DNA from 3 places in the Agarivorans aestuarii genome. Region 1 is predicted to be linked to each of the others. Evidence: predicted binding sites of a transcription regulator. Region 1 holds the regulator's gene; each other region holds the start of a gene.
The links. The regulator sigma-54, encoded in region 1, starts transcription at its own class of promoters, with help from an activator protein. The targets are predictions, from matches to a motif close to GTTGGCACGNNNNTNGNNT.

Region 1 (3,730 bases):
TAAATCTGCATTTCTAGAAATAGGCGCTAATAGCTCGGTCTCTGATTCTATAGCTTCAGCTAAGGATAAGTCGCTTCGACTAAGTGGGTGAACTCGGCGTGTTTCACTGTAACGGCGGATCAGCGCTTCGTCTTTTGCATCCAAAAAGATGCTCAGTAAGTTCACATCGGGACTGGCATCTCGAATGAGCTGCCCAACTGGAGAAAGTTCATCAGGGAGGTTACGAATATCGATACTAATAGCAACTTTGCTATAGGTCTTTGTTAAGTTATCGATGAGCGATTGCCATAGTACTACTGGCAAATTATCGACGCAGTAGTAGCCAAGATCTTCTAATACTCTTAAGGCGACGGTTTTTCCTGAACCCGAGCGCCCACTAACGATGATCAGTTCCATGATAATCCCTAAGGCTGATTAGAGTATTAGGCTACCATGATGTCGTACAATTCGTCATCACTTTGTGCGCAACGAAGTTGTTTACATACCTGCTTATCGTTAAGTTTTTCAGCTACTTGAGCAAGAGTATTAAGATGCTGCTTACATTGATCTTCGGGAACCAGTAGCGCAAAAACCAAATCTACTGGTTTATTATCAATAGCATCGAAAGAAATGGGTGGATCGCAGCGTAAGAAAACCGCAGTGGCTTGATGTTGGTTATCGATACGACCGTGAGGAATAGCGATGCCTTGGCCAATACCAGTACTGCCCATTTTTTCTCGACTTAACAAGCTTTCGAAAATGCATTGGGTGGTGGTATCAAGCTGTTTAGCAGCCAATTCGCTGACTATTTCTAGGGCGCGCTTTTTTGAAGAGCATTGAACTGCACTGAGAGTGCAGTTCAAGCTAAGTACTTTATTTAGTTGCATTGGGGTGATTAACGTTTGTTGAGTTTTTCTTTATGTTTGATGACTTGGCGGTCAAGCTTGTCAATCAGACTGTCGATGGCGGCATACATGTCAGAATGCTCAGAGGTTGCAAATAATTCGCCGCCGTTAAGGTGCAATGTTGCTTCAGCAATTTGGTTCAGTTTTTCTACGTTTAAAATGACGTGAACATTGTTAATCTGATCGAATCGTCGGGTGAGTTTGGCAAACTTGGTGTGGACATATTCTTTCAAAGACTCAGTTATTTCTACGTGGTGTCCAGTAAGGTTAATTTGCATAGATATCTTCCCCTTTTATTGGCCTTAGATAAGGCTCTTACGTTGGTTAGAAGGTGGAATTGCTAAAGACTCACGATATTTAGCAATCGTACGTCTTGCCACCTTGATCCCCTGATCTGCCAAAATATCAGCAATTTTGCTATCGCTAAGTGGTTTACTGGTATTTTCGGCAGCTACCAGTTTCTTAATTAATGCACGAATGGCTGTTGATGAGCATTCACCACCACCATCGGTAGCCACATGGCTAGAAAAGAAATATTTAAGCTCGAAGATGCCGCGAGGTGTATGCATGAATTTTTGGGTGGTTACCCGAGAAATGGTCGATTCATGCATTTCTACGGCTTCGGCAACATCGTTCAATACCATTGGTTTCATGGCTTCTTCGCCATATTCAAAAAATGCTTGTTGGTGGTGAACAATGCAGTTGGATACTTTTAGTAGGGTTTCGTTACGGCTTTCAATACTTTTAATAAACCACTTGGCTTCTTGTAAATGGCTACGGATAAACTGGGTATCGGTGGCATTAGAGGTTTTACTTAATGAAGCATAGTGAGAGTTTACCCGTAGTTTAGGCATTGCATCTGGGTTGAGTTCAACTACCCAACGGCCTTGTCGCTTGACTACCGATACATCGGGAATCACATATTGTGCTTGATTAGGCTCTACTGCATTGCCTGGGCGCGGCTCTAAGGTATGAATCAAGCGCATAACTTCGCGCAATTGATCTTCTTTAAGCTTGGTTTTACGGGCCAGTAAGCGAAAGTCACGATTGGCCAAAACATCAATGTGGTTTGATACTACATCTTTGGCTTCAACTAACCATGGGGTATCTTCGGCAAAGCGACTTAGTTGAATTAGTAGGCATTCTTGCAGGGAGCGGGCGGCAATGCCAACAGGGTCAAAGTGCTGAATGCGTTTTAGTACCGCTTCTACTTCATCTAGCTCTACGTCTAAGTCGTTATTGGCGCTTGAACGTAGGCCTTCGAGTAGTTGCTCACAATCTTGAGTGAGGTAACCTGATGCGTCGACAGCATCAATGATGGCTAAGGCAATGGCTTGGTCCACTTCACTAAATGGCGTGAGTTGCATTTGCCACAATAAGTGGTCTTGTAGTGAGTCGACAGTTTCGCCTTGAAACACCATGTCGTTGTCATCGCTCACCGCGCCGCTAGAAGAGCTAGCTGGGGCTGAACTGGCGCTGTAGATATCATCCCAAGTGGAATCAACCGGTAGGTCATCGGAGACGGTTTCTTGGTTAATGGCATCGCCAGCTTCAATTTGACTATTGTCTATATCCGCTGTGGATTCAGCTTCGGTAGATTTCTCATTGGCTGATTTCGCGTCAGTTGCGTCACCATCACTCGCGTGAGACTCATCCGCCTCAAGTAGAGGGTTACTTTCCAGAGCCTCTTGAATCTCTTGCTGCAAATCCAGCGTTGAAAGCTGGAGTAAGCGAATGGCCTGTTGTAACTGGGGGGTCATGGTTAACTGCTGACCAAGACGCAACTGCAAAGATGCTTTCATTAACTACCGCTGTTCCTTCTTCTTATTGTCTTTTTGAAAACTTACTACTTTAACTATAGCTTGAATTGCTCACCGAGATAAACTCGTTTCACATGCTCGTTTTCAAGAATTTCTTTTGGTTTTCCTGAGGCTATCAATTCGCCTTGGCTAACGATATAGGCATGCTCACAAACATCGAGAGTTTCTCTAACATTGTGGTCGGTAATGAGTACACCTAGACCGCGATCACGTAGGTGTTCAATGATCTTTTTAATATCGATAACAGAAATAGGATCTACCCCAGCGAAGGGTTCGTCAAGCAAAATAAACTTAGGCGCAGCCGCGAGCGCACGGGCAATCTCGACTCTTCGACGTTCACCGCCCGACAAGCTCATGCCGAGATTTTTACGAATATGACCAATATGAAACTCTTCTAATAGGTCATCTAGTGCACCTATCTGCTGCTCTTTATCTAAGTCTTTACGGGTTTCTAACACCGCAAGGATGTTCTTCTCAACCGATAAACGGCGGAAAATAGAGGCTTCCTGTGGAAGGTAGCCAATGCCTTTACGTGCGCGAGTGTGCATCGCTGTGCTAGATATATCATCATCGTCGATGAGAATTCGACCCTGGTCGCGTGGCACTAAACCCACCACCATATAGAAAGTGGTGGTTTTACCGGCACCATTTGGCCCCAGTAAACCGACAATTTTGCCTGTTTCTACATTTAAACTTACGTTTTTGACTACCTTGCGACCTTTGTAGGCCTTAGCTAAGTTTTCAGCAATTAGGGTACTCATTATTGCTGGTCTTCCTTGGGCGTAAGCTCTTCAAGCTGCTGAGGCTGGAAAATGGTGGTTACACGGCTATTTTCGTCACCTTGTGCCACCATTTCTTGTTTATTGATGCTGTATTTGATCATGTTACCTTTTACCAAGCTCTCTTCTTGTTTGAGTTGGGCATTGGTAGTGAGTGTTAGCGTTTGGGTTTTTAAGTCGTAACGCACTTCGTTAGCCTCTGCTTCGATTGGTTTGCCACTATCAAGTAACTGATAAAAAGTAGCAG
Region 2 (3,730 bases), 2.1 Mb from region 1:
CTGATTGATTTTTAGGCGAGGGCGTGTTGAAAAGTGATTTTATAACAATGGGTTATAGGTGATTGCTAATAATTCGAGAAAAACCTGCATGATAATTATTAGCAACAAATACTATTATTGCTCCCTTAGGAGGTCCTTGTTCTATCCAGCTGAACTAAGGGGACGCAAAGTAAGGCGCGCATACTATCACTGATAATGCGCGGTTTCATTATACTCAGCTTTAAGCTTATGAAAAGCCAAGCCTTACTGTTTGCTTACTAAGTCACCAAGTTGGATATTCGCAGTCATGCTTGGGTCTACCGCTACCACGATGGCACTCTCTTGATACACTTGCTCAATTCTTACCATGCTATCGGCCATGATTTGTTCTTGGCGCGGAATATCCCAGTTACCCCAGTGATAGTTTTGATGGATAAGGTTTAACAGCATGCCGCGGTTGAGTTGGTTAGCTTTACCCAAATTGATTTGCCAGCGATCAGGACCAAGAACTTTTACCACACTGCCTTGCAAGGGTTGGCAAGCGAGCAGGGCATCTACTTCGGTCACCACTTGTTGCAAGGTAGAGTTTACTGTTTCGCCATAGGCTGATAACCAAAATTCGGCAGAGTGGGGTGATACCACTTCTCTGGCGTCAAACTCCCAAGGAGCGTTTACCGAAAAGCGCTTGTTGTATATTTCTTCTAAATCAATGGCGTTGTATACCCTGGCATTAACCACAAAGTAACGTTGAGGATAACTAAGGTTTATAAATTTAGGTTTGTGCACTTGGTCTAGCGAAATATTCTCGATTTCTAAGCCAAGCAGATATTGCGCGCCATAACGATCTGCTACGTCTTTAATACCCTTGTAGTTGTGCTCTCCCGGCTTGTAATAGTTTAGGGGTAATTTAGGTGGGGGCTTTACGTTGAACTGATTACCCACCTGGCGAGCAATGTCGTAGGTTCGTTGTTCAACAGCGGGTGACAATTCTTGTAGTTGGCCAACACGCGCTTGATGCTGTTGCTTTAAGAAGGGAGGGAGTAGCAACATGTTTTTACTATAACCACTGGCCTTACATTGGCTGGAGGCCGGGAATACGTCGGCTTGTAAGATAATATAGTATTGCTGGCCGTGATTACCTTCATCTAACACGGTTAAGTTGTGCAAGGAACCTTTGGAGACCACTTCAATTTGATCAAGCGTGAGTTGCCCGCCAGAGACTTTGCTGATGCTGGTGACAGACGCCCCCGAATACAACAATAACTGTTTAACCGCATCTTGTGTGGCTATGCTCTTGGCTTGCTCAAAGTCGTTATTTACGATGGTGGCTTGGCCTTTCGCCTCGTACCATATTGCCTGTGTTGACATGCTAATAAGCATCCCAACTAAAAGAATTATCTGTTTCATAAGGCCCTCCTATCTCAAGGCTAAGCAATAACTATACCCAAAATAAAACGCTATTTTTTTGACTGGAACGGTTATTGCTTGGAACAGGGAAGTCGGAGGAGATTGATATGCGATATACGACACTATTTATTTTGCTGGTAACGCTACAAGGATGCAATACCAGTTTACATCATGTTTCTAATTATCCTTATGTGGAGCCGCGAGAGCAGCAAGATGCCGCTTTGTATGTGCATGTCGACAACCTGTCTCAACAGCTAACTGATGACGTGGATTTAACTGAAACTGACTCTGTGGCCATAAGCACGGTGGTGGATTTAGACAACTTGCAATCGAGCGATGGATTTGGGCGGCAAGTGGCAGAGGCAATGTTTGCCGCTTTATCGCGTGAAGGCGTAAATATGGTAGAGCCTCGCCTTACTGGACGTTTGCAAATGGACCCTGGGTTCGGTGAATTTTCGTTATCGCGAGATGCTGAATTACTGAGAACTGAAATGGAAATTACCTATGTGGTGGTTGGCAGTTTTCAGCGAACAACTTCGGGCAGGCATGTGAACCTTCGTTTAGTTGAGCTATCTAGCCAAGCAGTTGTGTCGGCTGCTTATCAATTTATCCCCAATATGGCGGGGGCAACTTCACCGCGTGTGACTAGTGTTAATGGGAGCTTGCAGCGTCATGAACAATCTGTACTTTAGATCGTGGTTTATTAGTTTAGCGGTTTTGTTGTTGCTAGCTTGTACGCCAACAACCCAAGTTAAACAAGTTGAATGGACTTATGAGCCACCGGGTGACTTTACCGTGGTTAATGCTGTTGGCTATGCGCCTATTAGTCAGCAACGTGGCGCAGACATGAGCGCTAAACAATTACGCGCAATGAAAGCCTCGAAGCTGGACGCATACAGAGAGCTTTCTGAGCAAGTGTATGGCCAACATATCGATAGTACCGCAACTGTCAGCGATATGGTGCTTGGCAACGAGCGTTTAGCCGCCTCGGTTGCTGGGGTAATTCGTGGTGCTAAAGTGATTAATGCCTACGCGGTTGACGATGTATATGTTACAGAGTTGCAACTGGATTTTAGAGAGGTTTACCGGGTTACTATGTCAATGGCGCCAACTCGCCATCTTGAGAGTCAAAAAACCGTTCATTTTTAGTAAAGATTTTACCTTTCTGGCCGATACTTAAAGCGTAATAGACGATTAAGGAAGCGACATGAAAGGTATATCTTTAGTGGCCTTGGCTACTTCAATGCTGGTGGGCTGTTCTAGCTCTCCCTCGATGCAGAAGGTCGTGGTGTACGATGGCTCAAAACATCACGCCGCGCATACTCACAACTCCCATTATATGGAAGGCGTTGTTGACGAAAATGGCCAATTATTCCTAAGTGGGATGCAAAGCCGTTCACTTAATCCTGCTGGACCTGACATGAGCGACCCCGACGCGCAGCACTCGCTTACCGATTATGTAAATCTAATGTCGCAACGTTTAGTGTCTAGCTCGCACTTTGTGAACGCCGATACTCCTATTGGCGTGGCTTCTTTTGTACCTTTAGACAACCTTCGCACTACCGATTTATTTGGTATGCAGTTGGCTGAAAGCTTTGTATATGAAATGCAGCAGAGCGGCTTCTCGGTGATTGATTACAAAACAACGGGCTTTATCCGTATTACTCCTGAAGGTGATTTTGTATATAGCCGTAATGTAAAAGAGTTATCTAAGCGTTTGCCAATTGAATATCTATTAGTCGGCACCTTTAGTAAATCCAATAACGGTATTTTGGTGAATGCCCGAATCGTTGGAGCGCAATCAAAAGTTGTGGTTGCTTCTGCTCAAGAGCTTATTCCAAATGACGTCTATCAAAGCAAAGTGCCTGCACCGGTTAAGCGAGATGGGGTAATGATTATTGAGTCGCGTAAACAAGCCAGCAAAACTAAGATGCCGATGGGTGAACGTGGTTAGTTAATTTCGTCTATTACTGTTACCAACAAAACCCTAGCTTTGGCTGGGGTTTTGTTGTTTTTTGAATAGGGAGTTACACAAGGAGAGTGTTATTCCAATCACATCGATAGCGGTGCAACAAAGGAATCTAACTAATTTAGGTAAGCTGTATCTCTGAATGTCCAGTTACTTAAGGTGTGGTTTTTTGGAGAAGCCGGTATTCTAAACTTAAGCTTTAAAGCCTTTACCCATTCGTTGTGAGCTGTGTTTTTTACCAAGTTTGTCGTAGGTAGACGCATTTTGGTTTTGCAGCTGATCAATTACCGCACTGAGTTGTTTGACTTTTTCATTGCTGGTTTTAATTATCTCGCCATTTAGCTGATTTAGCTCTTGGCATTGGGCAAGCAAACT
Region 3 (3,730 bases), 2.1 Mb from region 1:
TGTATTTAACCAAGCTATGGTAAATAAAGTTGGCGCTAATGCCTTTATTGCTAAATTTAATCCAGATGAATTGGCTGCCGCTGTTCGTCAATCTTTATAGAGTGTGGATGCATTGAGAACCATAACAGATGATGTGTATAAACAGTTTTGCGGCTTTTTAGAAAAGCAGTGCGGAATTGTATTAGGTGACAACAAGCAATACTTAGTAAAGAGCCGTTTATCGCCGTTGATGTCTCAGTACTCTGTAGAAAGTCTTACCGAGCTAGTTCAAAAAGCTATGAGCTTACGTGAGCGAGATTTACGTGCGGCCGTGGTTGATGCCATGACCACCAATGAAACATTGTGGTTTAGGGATACTTATCCTTTTCAATTACTCGGTGACAAAATCTTACCCGAGTTCGCTAAGTTATCGAGGCCAGTTAAAATTTGGTCAGCGGCTAGTTCCTCTGGGCAAGAGCCTTATTCGATTATGATGACTTCACTGGAGTATCAAGCGAGACGCCCTGGGACTTTACCAATGGGCGTGCAGGTAGTGGGCACTGACATATCACCGTCAATGTTGGAGCACTGCAAGCGTGGTGAATATGACACCTTGGCTTTGGCTCGTGGTTTATCACCAGAACGTAAGCGTCAGTTTTTTGAAGCGACTACCGATGGCAGATTTAGAGTTAATGATAAAGTGCGTAAAAATGTCAGCTTCAGACCGCTGAATCTTTTAGATAGCTATGCACTAATGGGTAAGTTCGATATCATTTTTTGCCGGAATGTGCTGATTTACTTTAATGCCGATGTGAAATCGAAGATCCTTAACCAGTTTGCTCAAGCATTAAATCCCAATGGATATTTAATGTTAGGGGCTTCTGAATCGATTACCGGCTTAACCGATCGTTTTAATATGCTACGTTGTCACCCCGGCATTGTTTATCAATTAAAATAGGTGTTTCCCACAGCGGCACTAAAGGGCAATAGTTGCCGCTTTATTTGCCGCTATCATCTTCTCACCATCAAGTTAATCCATACCAATACAACTAAGTTACTTAGTTAGCTGAACAAAAAGCGTCAAAAAAACTCTGGCACAGCTCTTGCTAATTATTCTTCGTGGAAGTGTAACGAGGTGTATATGGCAATAACATTTGATAAAGCATTAGGCGTTCATCAGCATACTGTAGGTGTAAGAGCCCGCCGTTCTGAGGTGATTGCAAGTAACATTGCTAATGCCGATACACCTAACTATAAAGCACGAGATATAGATTTTAATAAAGCATTTGCTGCCGCTAAAAGTAAGCAGGGTGGTGGAATGCAGATCACTAATGAGCGCCACATAAGCGGCGGTAATAGCCAGTTTGCCGAATTAGGCTTTCAAGTGCCGGATCAGCCAGATACTGGCGACGGCAATACCGTTGATGTACAGAAAGAAAAGGCCGAATTTATGCAGAACGGCTTGGAATACCAGGCAGGAATTGGTTTTCTTTCTAGTAAATTTAGTGGCTTGCGTAATGCAATTAAGGGAGGTCAATAATGAGCTTTTTTAATGTTTTTGATATTTCAGCTTCGGCCATGAAGGCTCAGTCAGTACGTTTAAATACTACTGCCAGTAACCTCGCCAATGCCGACAGCATTAGTTCAAGTATCGACCAAACTTATCGAGCAAGAAAACCTGTGTTTGAAGCTGAGCTAAACAAAGCTTCTCAAGCACAGCTTGAATCTGCCCAAGTTAAAGTAGCGGGCATTGTTGAATCGGATGCACCGTTACGTAAAGAGTACTATCCAGAACACCCGATGGCGAATGAAGAAGGGTATATATTCAAGCCCAACGTAAATGTTATTGAAGAAATGGCCGATATGATGAGTGCATCGCGCTCTTATCAAGCGAATGTTCAAGTAGCAGAAGCCGCTAAGCAAATGCTTAATAGCACGCTTAATCTGGGTAAAAGTTAAGGAGTAGCCAGTGTCTACTATTGATCCGTTACAAAGTAATTATTGGCAGCCTGAATCGGTTGTTCCAGAGAGTAATAATAATCAGTCCTTGGGGCAAGAGGATTTCTTCTCGCTACTGACCACGCAGCTGCAGTACCAAGACCCCAGTAAACCCGTTGATAACGCCGAAATGATCGCTCAAATGGCGAGCTTTCAAACTTCTGAGGGTATTGCTGAGCTTGGTACCAAATTTGACACCATGAACTCGATTATGAATTCATCGGCTGCCTTGCAGGCGTCAACCTTAGTAGGTCAAAAAGTGCTGGTGCCTTTAGATTATGGTCATAACGGCGGCGCTGGATTTGACGGTGTAGCGGTGACAGGCGCAGCTACCACTAATGTAAAAGTTTCGGTCGAAAACGCGGCGGGTGAAGTCGTCAAGGTTATCGACTTAGGTGAGGGAAGTGGCAACATGCCGTTCTCTTGGGATGGCACCGATTCTAACGGGAATCCGATGCCGGAAGGTAAGTACAACATTAAAGTTAATGGTGTTCAGGGCGGTAAAGAGATCAGTTTACCCACCGCAACATATGCAAGCGTAGGTAGCGTGAGCTTAGCGGGTGGCACATCTGGCGTAGTCGTCAATTTAGAAGGCTTAGGTGGCATTGCAATGAGCGATGTTCTCGAAGTAGCCAAGGCCTAACAAAGAATAGTAAAACGATAGGAGATTGAGAGATGTCATTTAATATCGCTCTAAGCGGCATCAATGCCTCGCAAAAGGATCTTGACGTAACGGCGAACAATATTGCTAACGTCAACACCATTGGTTTTAAAGAGTCGCGTGCTGAGTTTGCCGATGTGTATGCAACATCGATTTTCTCAAATGCTCGTACTGCCGTGGGTAATGGTGTTAAAACCGTAGATGTTGCCCAGCAATTCCACCAAGGTAGTCTTAACTTTACCCAGAATGCCTTAGATATGGCGATTAGCGGCGAAGGCTTTTTTGTTACCGCGTCAGACTTAACCACCCAAACGCGAGAATTTACTCGTGCAGGTGCCTTTAAGTTAAACGCTGATAACTTTATTGTTAACTCACAGGGTCAGTACCTGCAAGGTTATACTGTGAACAGCAGCGGTACACCCTCTGCTGTAAGTATGGCAGCAACCAACGCGATTCAAATTAGTGCTGAAGTGGGTAACCCTACTATGACCAGCCAAGTCGATATGAGTTTTAACTTGCCTTCTAGTGGCACTACTCATGATATTGGCGATTTTGATCCAACTGATAGTAATACTTACACTTCGGCTACGTCTGTGACGGTGTATGATTCGCAAGGTGGGTCGCATGTCGCAGAGACCTTCTTTATTAAAGATGACACCACGGCAAATACTTGGCACAAGTTGATATACATTGACGGCCAACCTGTAGATGTTGCTGGCGGTACGGCTAATACACCTAATGCGGGTAATGCTAACCCTAACATTCCAGCTTCTGCTACTTTAACTTTCGACAACACCGGTGCCTTAGCGTCAACTGCGCCTGCCATTATTGAAACCGTCGCTCTTGGTACGGCTCCACCAAACGGCCCTGGTGGTGTTTGGGATCCTGTGACCGGTTCTGTAGACCCAACACAAACCATTACCTTTAACTTAAATGGCCCAACTCAATACAATTCAGCCTTTGAGGTGTCTAGCTTATCGCAGGATGGTTCTACCGTTGGTAAATTGACAGGTATCGATATTGGTCCAGACGGTTTGGTTGTTGCTTCATACAGTAATGGGGAAACCACTAACATTGCTAAAGTATCGGTAG

Region 2: the regulator sigma-54 is predicted to act here: its motif matches at 1,448-1,466, upstream of K5609_RS13095 (FlgO family outer membrane protein).
Region 3: the regulator sigma-54 is predicted to act here: its motif matches at 1,070-1,088, upstream of flgB (flagellar basal body rod protein FlgB).

What each region holds. Positions count from the first base shown of each region.
Region 1 covers NZ_AP023033.1:751,972-755,701, forward strand. The annotation lists gene rapZ (RNase adapter RapZ) at 1-396, opposite strand, end outside; gene ptsN (PTS IIA-like nitrogen regulatory protein PtsN) at 423-866, opposite strand; gene hpf (ribosome hibernation promoting factor) at 875-1,162, opposite strand; gene K5609_RS03525 (RNA polymerase factor sigma-54) at 1,187-2,686, opposite strand; gene lptB (LPS export ABC transporter ATP-binding protein) at 2,740-3,465, opposite strand; gene lptA (lipopolysaccharide transport periplasmic protein LptA) at 3,465-3,730, opposite strand, start outside.
Region 2 covers NZ_AP023033.1:2,814,270-2,817,999, reverse strand. The annotation lists gene K5609_RS13100 (flagellar assembly protein T N-terminal domain-containing protein) at 244-1,386, opposite strand; gene K5609_RS13095 (FlgO family outer membrane protein) at 1,494-2,078, shown strand; gene K5609_RS13090 (LPP20 family lipoprotein) at 2,059-2,535, shown strand; gene K5609_RS13085 (FlgO family outer membrane protein) at 2,594-3,340, shown strand; gene flgN (flagellar export chaperone FlgN) at 3,548-3,730, opposite strand, start outside.
Region 3 covers NZ_AP023033.1:2,808,234-2,811,963, reverse strand. The annotation lists gene K5609_RS13065 (chemotaxis protein CheV) at 1-100, shown strand, start outside; gene K5609_RS13060 (CheR family methyltransferase) at 113-937, shown strand; gene flgB (flagellar basal body rod protein FlgB) at 1,121-1,519, shown strand; gene flgC (flagellar basal body rod protein FlgC) at 1,519-1,938, shown strand; gene K5609_RS13045 (flagellar hook assembly protein FlgD) at 1,949-2,620, shown strand; gene flgE (flagellar hook protein FlgE) at 2,653-3,730, shown strand, end outside.